Regions from separate parts of the Streptomyces rishiriensis genome, predicted to be linked through region 1. Evidence: riboswitches for the same ligand, from Rfam matches in the RefSeq annotation. Region 1 holds a riboswitch; each other region holds the start of a gene.
What was found. Region 1 has a riboswitch for cyclic di-AMP ahead of QF030_RS08400 (C40 family peptidase). Riboswitches for the same ligand answer to the same signal wherever they lie in the genome.
Positions count from the first base shown of each region.

Region 2: it holds a riboswitch for cyclic di-AMP, as region 1 does, so the genes downstream of both, QF030_RS24780 (transglycosylase SLT domain-containing protein) here and QF030_RS08400 (C40 family peptidase) in region 1, are expected to answer to the same signal.
Region 3: it holds a riboswitch for cyclic di-AMP, as region 1 does, so the genes downstream of both, QF030_RS30670 (M23 family metallopeptidase) here and QF030_RS08400 (C40 family peptidase) in region 1, are expected to answer to the same signal.

Region 1 covers NZ_JAUSWV010000002.1:1,356,702-1,359,967, reverse strand. The annotation lists gene QF030_RS08405 (ATP-binding protein) at 195-677, shown strand; gene QF030_RS08400 (C40 family peptidase) at 911-1,384, opposite strand; cyclic di-AMP (ydaO/yuaA leader) riboswitch at 1,388-1,566, opposite strand; gene QF030_RS40550 (hypothetical protein) at 2,436-2,732, opposite strand; gene QF030_RS08390 (hypothetical protein) at 2,722-3,018, shown strand; gene QF030_RS08385 (urease subunit gamma) at 3,151-3,266, shown strand, end outside.
Region 2 covers NZ_JAUSWV010000002.1:5,004,659-5,007,924, reverse strand. The annotation lists gene QF030_RS24785 (polyprenyl synthetase family protein) at 1-76, opposite strand, end outside; cyclic di-AMP (ydaO/yuaA leader) riboswitch at 1,020-1,219, shown strand; gene QF030_RS24780 (transglycosylase SLT domain-containing protein) at 1,223-1,696, shown strand; gene QF030_RS24775 (HAD family hydrolase) at 1,800-2,624, opposite strand; partial or broken gene QF030_RS24770 (GNAT family N-acetyltransferase) at 2,916-3,266, shown strand, end outside.
Region 3 covers NZ_JAUSWV010000002.1:6,326,616-6,329,881, reverse strand. The annotation lists gene QF030_RS30675 (GntR family transcriptional regulator) at 1-526, opposite strand, end outside; gene QF030_RS30670 (M23 family metallopeptidase) at 716-1,459, opposite strand; cyclic di-AMP (ydaO/yuaA leader) riboswitch at 1,474-1,642, opposite strand; gene QF030_RS30665 (M16 family metallopeptidase) at 1,845-3,233, opposite strand; gene QF030_RS30660 (M16 family metallopeptidase) at 3,230-3,266, opposite strand, start outside.

The sequences.
Region 1 (3,266 bases):
ACTCCTATCGGGCCGGCCAAATAGGCTCTGCCGTCGCAGAGTTCACCGCATCGGGCGACAGATATATGCATATCTCGGTGGATCCCACCCGTGACCGGCGCGGTAATGGCAGTCTGGCGGAGAAGCACCAGTCCGGGACCGTACTCGAACGATCCGCACCGTGTCGGGCTCCCCGGGAAAGGGACGACGTCGCCATGGCAGATCACCTGGAAGCATCCGTCACTCTGCCGAGCGATCCCGCCTCGGTCTCCACGGCCCGCGTCTTCGTGGCCGGCGCCCTCGGAGAATGGGGACTGCCGGCGGACGCGGAGATGGCCGACGCCGTCCGGCTGATCGTCTCGGAACTCGCCACCAACGCCGTACAGCACACCTTCGGTCAGTCACCCACCTTCACGGTGGACCTCGTCCTCGACCGTGACGAACACCTGCGCGTCGGGGTCACCGACAGCCACCCGCGTTTCCCCAAACGACTGCCGGCCGCCGTCCAGCAGGACAACGGCCGAGGCATGGTGATCATTCGCTGGCTGACCGCGGAATGCGGCGGCAGGCTCCGCGTGCGGCCCACCCGGGAGGGCGGCAAGACGGTCACCGTCGAGCTCCCGTGGGCGGTCCCGGCCGCGGAGCCGGTGACCGGCGTCCTGACGGCCCCGGCGGAGGGTGAGCTCCCGGGGCGGTGAAGGCGCGTCAGGACGCCCCCACCGCCCCGGGAAAACCGGCCCGTGACCCGGCCGGGCCCAGGCCGTGTCCGCAAGGTCCCGCCCGGCTCGCGACGCCCGGCACGCACGCTCGCCGCGTTGTCGGGATCGCCCGGGTGCACCCGGTACGAGGCCGACCTCCGCCTTGCGATCGCACGCACCCGACGCCGAGAGCCCTGCCCTCCGGGCAGACGGCGCTACCTCGCGGACCCGACTTAGCGGACCCTGCCGTACCAGACGCTCTTGGTCCAGATCTTCTGGAGCTTCACCACGTCACCGGTCTTCGGCGAGTGCCAGATCTTGCCCTTGCCCGCGTAGATCCCGACGTGGTAGACGTTCGAGCCCGAGTGGAAGAACACGAGGTCGCCCGCCTTGCGGCTGGACGCCGAGATGTGCTTCGTCTTGTTGTACTGCTGGGCCGCCGTCCGGGGCAGGCTCTTGCCCGCCTTCTTGAACGAGTACAGCGTGAGCCCGGAGCAGTCGAACCTCTTCGGCCCGGTGGCCCCGTACTTGTACGGTGCACCCTTCTTCGAGGCCGCGATCTGGAGCGCCTTCGTCGCCGGTGTGGCGGCCGCGGCGTCGGGGGCGAGCCCCGGGACCACGACCGAGCCGCCCACGGCGGCGATGGCGAAAGCCGAGGCCGTACCGGCCCGGGCCATGAGCGACGGGACACGATTGAGCGCAGTCATGCGCAACCCTTCGTCAGCCGCCTGTGAAGGATGACCTGTCGGATTCGGGCTGGCGAAGTTGCCCGGCCGCTGCTGCGGCTTCACCCCAAGGGCTGCTCGGTCCGGCGCCTCTCCTGTGAGACAACCGTTCCGGCGACCCGTCGTGCTTGGGTCCTCCACTCCTGCCGATGCACTCCTGTCGACCGGTCATCCGGGCGGCGGCAGGACTCGGCGTCCGCCCGGACCGCCCCGCGCCGCTTGTGGCGGGGGCTTGTCGTCAGTCAGGGATCTTGGCTCACCGATGTCCGAAAATCCCAACGGAACCGGGGATTTGTGGGGTTACTCACCACTCACCCGTTCGGGTGGACACCCTGATGGGCGATCAGGTGTCAAGGCGCCCCAAGGGCTCCCACCAGCGGCGGAGCCTCATATTCCGCCCGATGAGCGCCCTTTTGCGCAACCTGGGAGGGTCCGGGGAAGCAGCAGACGCTCCGCTGAACGGGGGTACCTCTTCTGGGTCGTTTCAACTCCGGTCGCGTCGTCGCCTCCTGGGCGTGAGCGGTCCGGACGGGGGGCGGACGGGCCGGGTCAACTGTCGGAGAGCGGAGGCAGCGTGAGGCGCGCGGTACGGCGCTCCCCGTCCGGGACGCGCAGCGCCCGCGCGAGCGTCGGCGCGCGCAGCTCGACTGGTGCGGACCGCCGCGCCTCGGCGGCCGGCTCGGCCCGGATCGGTCCCGGCTCCAGCCGGGCCCCGGCAGTACCGCCCCGGGCCCGGCGCGGCCCGCCGGGCCGGCGTGAGCGCGGGCCGGTCGCCGCCGCTCCCGTCGAAGAACGACACGGGGCGCAGCAAGGTCGTACCGGCGCCCGGCGGCACCCACCGGCCGATCGCCCCGACCGGCCCCGGCGGCATCCGCGGCGCCGAGGCCGCCCCGGGGAACGGGTTTCCGAGGAGCATCACCCCGAACGACACGGCTCCGATGCCCGGCGTGCCCGGCAACGCGGCGCAGCCCCCGCCACCGCCGCGCTCACCGCCGACGTCGACAGCCGCAGCACCGCGGCCTCCGCCCACCACTCACCGGTGAGCACCCCCGGCCGGCGCGAGCACCGCACGGATCCCGCGCAGGCCCAGCAGGGACGCCACCGCGCCAACCGCGATCCGGCGGGGGCCGGCGGGGGCCGGCGGCAGCACACCCGGGACGAGGGCCGACCCGCGCCGGTCGGCGGCCGGAGCCGCCACCACGTCCACGGTCTTCCCGGCGGTGCCCGAGGCGGCCGCCTGCCGGGCGACCGCCTGCTGGAGCAACTGGGCGACGGGCGGACTCGCGGCCGAGGCGGTCAGCCGTTCGAGTCCCCCGGTCGTGACGTCCACCGCGCCGTATACGGTCCCGTGGACGCCGCGCCACGCCGAGCTGTCGGCGATCCCGAGCGAGGGCTGCCGGGGTGTGCGGGAGGCGTGGGGGCGGATCGTCGTCGCCTGCCAGCGGGCCGGGACGATGCGCTCCGACGTGGTGCCCGACCATGTGGCCCGCACGGTGATCGCCGCCGTGCCGGGCATCCTCGTCCGGCAGCCGCTGTACGGGCCCGTCCCGGTGGAGGTGCTGCGTGCCGGGCTGCGCGCATCGGTGAGCGTGTCGCCCCCGCTGCCGGGGGCCTGAACGGATCACAGCTCGGTTAACTTGCTCGAAATGCGGTCCAACTAGCCTGCCGATCCATGCCACCAGGGTCTTTCCCCCGTGGCCGCGGCAACCGGGCCCCGCACGGTCCGGAGCGAGGATGTGAGGTGGGACGTGCAACTGACCCCGCACGAGCAGGAGAGGCTGCTGATCCACGTGGCGGCCGATGTCGCCGAGAAACGCCGGGCCCGCGGGCTCAGGCTCAACCACCCGGAAGCCGTGGCCCTCAT
Region 2 (3,266 bases), 3.6 Mb from region 1:
CCGCCAATCCGGCCTGGACATCGGCTTCCAGAGCCTGGTCCCGCACGCTCAGCCCGAACGGCCCGACGACGGTCACGAGGGGTCTCCTGTCTGCTGGTGTCTACTGGCGATTACGCGGTTTGTCGATAGGTCTCTGCCATCACTCAAGTCAGCGTATCCGGTCACGTTTCGATCACCGATAGCCCCCACGTCCCGCGGGCTCGAATGGGCTCGCCCGGGAGGTCTCCAGGAGGCGCCCGAGAGGTGCCCCGCAGGCCAGGCCCGGTCGGATCACGCCCGAAATGTTTTCGATCAGCTCATATGAGCGGACATGAAGAGAGTTTCCGGGAAGTGGAGATTCATGTCCTCGGACGGGCCGCCGGCCGCTCCGAAACGTCCGCGCACCCCTTTTGCGCGTGACGACGATCACGCGTTTCTTCTCAGGTTCCCCCCGCGACCCGTCGAGCGCGACGGCAGGCGCGCCCCTCACCCCTCCCCCTCCTCCAGCCCCCCTCCGCCTTTCCTCCAGCCTCCCCCCACTCCCCTTCCACCCCCTCCCCCCTTCCCCACCCCCTCTCGCCGCCTCCGATCCCCTCCCCTTCTCGTCCACCTCCCTCCCCCCTCTGCGCGATCCGTCGTCGCCCCGTCGTCGACCCGCCGTCGACCCGCCGTCGACCCGCCGTCGACCCGCCGTCGAACCGGCGCCGGGTCGCCATCGAACCGGCGTCGGCCCGCCACCGATTCGGCACTGATTCACCATCGGTCTATTAATAGGGAGTTGGGGCGAATGCCCGATTCGCCGCTCTTGTGGATGCTGGTGAGTTGGCTCACTCCCCGCGAAGATCCGGTCTACCCTCACCCTTCACCGATTCTCCGCACGCCTTAAGCAAGTTGAAGGTTTGCACCCACAAAGGATCAAGCACCCCATAGGCCACAGACCAAGGTCAATAGGGGTGATCTGTGAATCCGGTACTTGTTCCGGACATGTGCTCTCGCATACGTTCCCGGCCTGTCGGGCGGAACGCCGAATCCTGCCGCCGCTCGCACACCCACCGATACCGCTCGGCAGGAGCGGGGGAACCAGGTAAGTCGCCGAAACGGACTTTCCGTACGTCTTGGATACACAAGACGTTTCGGGCAGGCCTTACGGCTAGGGGTCAAGCCGCGTCCGTCAGGACGCGACCGGGCAGCTCCCGCCCGAACCCGACAGCTCACCTCGCAGGCGCCGGAGAGGAAATTCGTCATGCCCGCTGCCGCTCAGCCGCGCCGCAACCGTTTCGTCCGCACGCTCGCCGTCGCCGCCACCGGCGCGGCCGTGCTCGCCCTTCCCGTCCTCGGGGCGACCACCGCCTCCGCGGCGACCCCGGCCGTCTCCACCGCCACCAGCCTCGGCTACGCCAACAACCTCGACGGCTGGATCCGCGCCTCCCTCCAGGTCATGGGGCAGCACGGCATCCCGGGGACGTACAACGGCATCTACCGCAACGTCATCCGCGAGTCCTCCGGCAACCCCAACGCCATCAACCTCTGGGACTCCAACGCGGCCGCGGGCATCCCGTCCAAGGGGCTGCTCCAGGTCATCGACCCGACCTTCCGCGCCTACCACGTCAACGGGACGTCGTGGGACTCGTACGACCCGGTCGCGAACATCACCGCCGCCTGCAACTACGCGGCCGCGCGCTACGGCTCGATCGACAACGTGTTCGGCGCGTACTGACCGTCCCGCCGACCGGTCACCGGTCCCGGCAGCCGGTGCCGCTACCCGACACCCGGCAGCCGGTGCCGCTACCCGACGCCCGGTAGCCGGTGCCGGTAGCCGGTTACGGAAACAGTCTTTCGAGGACGACGGCCACGCCGTCGTCCTCGTTCGACGTCGTGACCTCGTCGGCCACCGCCTTGAGTTCCGGGTGGGCGTTGGCCATGGCGACGCCTCGCGCCGCCCAGTCGAACATCGGGATGTCGTTGGGCATGTCCCCGAAGGCGACGGTGTCCTCGGGCCGCAGCCCCAGGTGTTCGGCGGCCAGGGCCAGACCCGTCGCCTTGGTGATCCCGCAGGGCTGGAGTTCGACCGTGCCCGGCCCCGACATGGTGACGGTGGCCAGGGAGCCGACCACCGAGCGGGCCGTCGACGCCAACTCGTCGTCGGACAACGTCGGATGGCGCAGCAGTACCTTGCTGATCGGCTCGCACCACAGATCGTCGCGTCGATCGACCCGCAGGGCGGGCAACGTCGGGTGGGGCATCCGGTAGCCCGGCTCGATGAGCGTCAGCCCGTCGACCCCGTCCTGGTCGACGGCCGCGTACAGCTGCCCGACCTCCGCCTCGATCTTGCCGAGCGCGGTCTCGGCCAGCTCCCGGTCCAGGGTGACCGACCACAGCAGACGGTCCGCGCCGGCGTCGTACAACTGCGCCCCCTGCCCGCACACCGCGAGCCCCCTGCTGTGCAGCCGGTCGAGCAGCGGGCGCACCCGGGGCGCGGGCCGTCCGGTCACCACCAGGTGGCGTGCGCCGGCGCTCGCCACCCGCGCGAGCGCGTCGAGCGACCGGTCGGAGAAGGTGTCGTCGCCGCGGAGCAGCGTCCCGTCCAGGTCGGTGGCGATGAGGGAGTACGCGGTGCGCGCGGCATATGCGGTGGGTGCGGCCATGATCAGAGAATACGGATCCCGGGGTCCCCGGGTTCGACGCGAACCGGACGACGTCGAAGTCCTGTCCGGTTCTGCCAACTCCCCTTGTGTGCCTGGCTCACGACTGGCTGCCGACCGACTCAATGGAACGGCTTTCTGACACCTCGCCGGGTAGTGGACGGTTAAAGGCCTCTGCACCGGTTGGCAGCAACATGTGACGCTACCTACCGCGATGCCCGGGTGGAGCGGTACCGTCCAGGTGTCCAGGGGGGACTTGATCGGGGGGTCGGGTTGAGCAGTGGGCGCATTCGTGTGCTGGGGCCGCAGGATCTCGGCGAGGGGGAGAGGGAGCGGTGGCGCGCGCTGCGTGCCGCGTCCGGGCTTCCGCGGAACCCGTTCATGGAACCGGAGTTCACCGACGCCGTGGGCTTGGTGAGGCCACGCTCGCGGGTGGCGGTGGTGTACGAGGGGCGGGAGCCGGTCGGCTTTCCTGCCCCACGAGCGGGGCCGGCTCGGACAGGGGCAGGCCCTCGCGTACGGCGTCTCGGACGCGCAGGGCGCGGTGCTGGCCCCGGGTCTCGGACTGAAGGCGGCCGAACTGATGCGGGCGTGCGCCCTGTCGAGCTTCGCCTTCGACAACCTGGAGGCGGGGCAGGGGCTGTT
Region 3 (3,266 bases), 5.0 Mb from region 1:
TCGCGCCGTGCTCCGCCCAGGACTCCACGGGGTCGGCCGGGGCCTCGACCGCGTACATCCAGGCGATCTTGTGGCGCAGCTGGGTGAGCATCGACGTGAGGGCGTGGCTTCCGCAGGACTGGGCGAGCGTCTCGTGGAACCAGCCCCCCAGCGAGCGCAGATCCTCGCTGTTGCCCCGCCTGGCCCGCTCCTGGCCCAGTCGGACGAGACCGCGCAGCACCTTCAGATGGGCCTCGGTGCGCCGCTGGGCGGCGCGGGAGGCGCCGAGCGGCTCCAGGAGCATCCGCATCTCCAGCAGGTCCGCGGCCTCCTGCTCGGTCGGTTCCGCGACGCACGCGCCCGCGTGCCGCCGGGTGACGACGAAGCCCTCGGCCTCCAGGGTGCGCAGCGCCTCTCGGACGGGGACGCGGGAAACGCCGTAGCGGCGGGCGAGGAGTTCCTCCGTGAGGCGGCTGCCGCGCTCGTAGACACCCGCGACGATGTCGTCCCGAATGGCCGTGCACACCGAGTGCGCCGGAATACGCATGACGGACCTCCGCCTTAATCCCCGTGAAACGTCGACGATTGACGTGTGTTCCGTGACTCTATTGCAATGAGCGGGAATTTCCGATGGCGGGCCGGAATCCGGGGATATTTTTTGGACAGCGAGGCCCCGAAAACGGCGAAAGCCCCGGCCGGAAGGGCCGGGGCAAGACGATCCGTCGCCGTGGGGTCGTCAGACGTTCACGCCGTGGTTGCGGAGGTAGGCGACCGGATCGATGTCCGAGCCGTACTCCGCGGTGGTGCGGGCCTCGAAGTGCAGATGCGCGCCGGTGACGTTGCCGGTGGCGCCGGACAGGGCGATCCGCTGCCCCGGGGCGACCTGCTGGCCCACCGACACCTCGATGGACGACAGGTGACCGTACTGGGTGTACGTCCCGTCGTTCATCTTGATGACGACCTGGTTGCCGTACGACCCGCCCCAGCCGGCCTCGACGACGGTGCCCAGCCCGACCGCGTGCACCGTGGTGCCGCTGGCCGCGTGGAAGTCGATGCCGGTGTGGCTGCCGGAGGACCACAGGGAGCTGCTGGCCTGGTAGCCGGTGGAGACGTAGGAACCGGTGATCGGCAGCACGAAGGTGTTGAGGCGCTTGCGCTCGGCCTCACGGGCGGCACGCACGCGTGCCTCGCGCTCCTCGACGGCCTTCTTGGCCGCGGCCTGACGGGCGGCCTCCTCGAAGGCCGCGTGCTTCTGCACGGCGACCTGGTCGTCGACCTGCTCGGCGACGGCCGCGGAGGCGGTGACGACGGGGATCAGCCCGGTCTGCTCGGGGCTGGGTTCGGCGGCGAGAGCCGGAGTGGAGGCGACGGTGGCCATCACACCGGTGGTGGTGAGCGCCGCGACGCCCGCCGCGCGAGCGGTGGTCCGCTGCATCCGGCTGGGCCGACGGTGCTTACCGGGCGCGCAGGTGAACGCCATGAAGTCGTGGGTGTCCTTTCCTTCCCTCTCGCCTACCGGGTTAGCTGACGGGTTCGGAGCAGGAAGGTCTCCTACGGACCCCCTCGCGTTCACGCGCGGGCGTCCGATTCACCCCAGGGACTTCACAAGTGGGTCCCCGGCTCCCCTGGCTCGCGCCGTACGGGGACTCGGCGATGACTGTCCGGTGCCGCGGCTGCGGCGCACTGCCTGACGAACAGCCCGGATGACGCTAAGCGGCGCGGGTTTCAATCCTCAAACGAATCCCGGGTTTTGTAGCGCATCCCACAGGGCAGACGGGCAACCTCCGCATCAATTCGGACATACGGAGGCCCTGGTGACGCTTTCGTCGACCAGGGCCCCCGCACGCGTGCGCCGTTGCCGGGACCTACTCGGCGGACACGACCTTCACCTCGCCGATGCCGAGGGCTTCGACCGGTTCCTTGATCTGGGCGGCGTCCCCGACGAGAACGGTCACCAGGCGGTCCACCGGGAAGGCGTTGACGGCCGCCGCGGTGGCCTCCACCGTGCCGGTCGCGGCCAGCTGCTGGTACAGCGTGGCCTGGAAGTCGTCGGGCAGGTGCTGCTCGACCTGGTCGGCCAGCGTGCCGGCGACGGCCGCGGCGGTCTCGAACTTCAGCGGCGCCACACCGACCAGGTTCTGCACGGCGACGTCACGCTCGGCGTCGGTCAGCCCCTCCGCCGCGAGGGTGCGCAGCACCTTCCACAGGTCGTCCAGGGCGGGACCGGTGTTCGGGGTGTCGACGGAGCCGCTGATGGCGAGCATCGCGGCGCCCGAGCCGTCCGGGGCGGACCGCAGGACCTGCCCGAACGCGCGGACACCGTAGGTGTAGCCCTTCTCCTCCCGCAGGACACGGTCCAGCCGGGAGGTGAGGGTGCCGCCGAGGCAGTACGTGCCGAGCACCTGCGCGGGCCACACGCGGTCGTGCCGGTCGGCGCCGATGCGGCCGATCAGCAACTGCGTCTGGACGGCGCCGGGACGGTCCACGATGACGACCCGGCCGGTGTCGTCGGCGGTCACCGGCGGCACGGGCCGCGGCTGGGCCGAGGAGCCCGTCCAGGCGCCCAGGGTGTCGCCGAGGAGCGCCTCCAGGTCGACGCCGGTGAGGTCGCCGACGACCACGGCGGTGGCCGTGGCGGGGCGGACGTGCTTCTCGTAGAAGGCGCGTACGGCCGCGGAGTCGATCTTCTCGACCGTCTCCGCGGTGCCCTGACGGGGGCGCGACATCCGCGCGGTGGCCGGGAAGAGCTCCTTGGAGAGCTCCTTGGCGGCGCGCCGGGAGGGGTTGGCCAGCTCGTGCGGGATCTCGTCCAGCCGGTTGCGGACCAGGCGCTCGATCTCGCTGTCGGCGAACGCGGGGGCCCTGAGCGCGTCGGCCAGCAGGCCGAGGCCCTTGGACAGGCGCGAGGCCGGCACTTCGAGGCTCAGCCGGACGCCGGGGTGATCGGCGTGCGCGTCCAGGGTGGCGCCGCAGCGCTCCAGTTCGGCGGCGAAGTCCTCTGCGGAGTGCTTGTCGGTTCCCTCCGAGAAGGCCCGCGCCATGATCGTGGCGACGCCGTCGAGGTTGGCCGGTTCGGCGTCCAGAGGTGCGTCGAGGAGGATCTCGACGGCGACGACCTGCTGGCCGGGACGGTGGCAGTGCAGCACGGTCAGGCCGTTGGCCAGCGCGGTGCGCTCGGGCGCCGGGAACGCCCACGGCTTGGCCTCGCCCGCCCGGGGCTGGGGGTGGAAGTCCATCGTGGCGAGCTCGGTCACCGGGCCGCCTCCTCGTTCTCGTCCTGGTCGGCG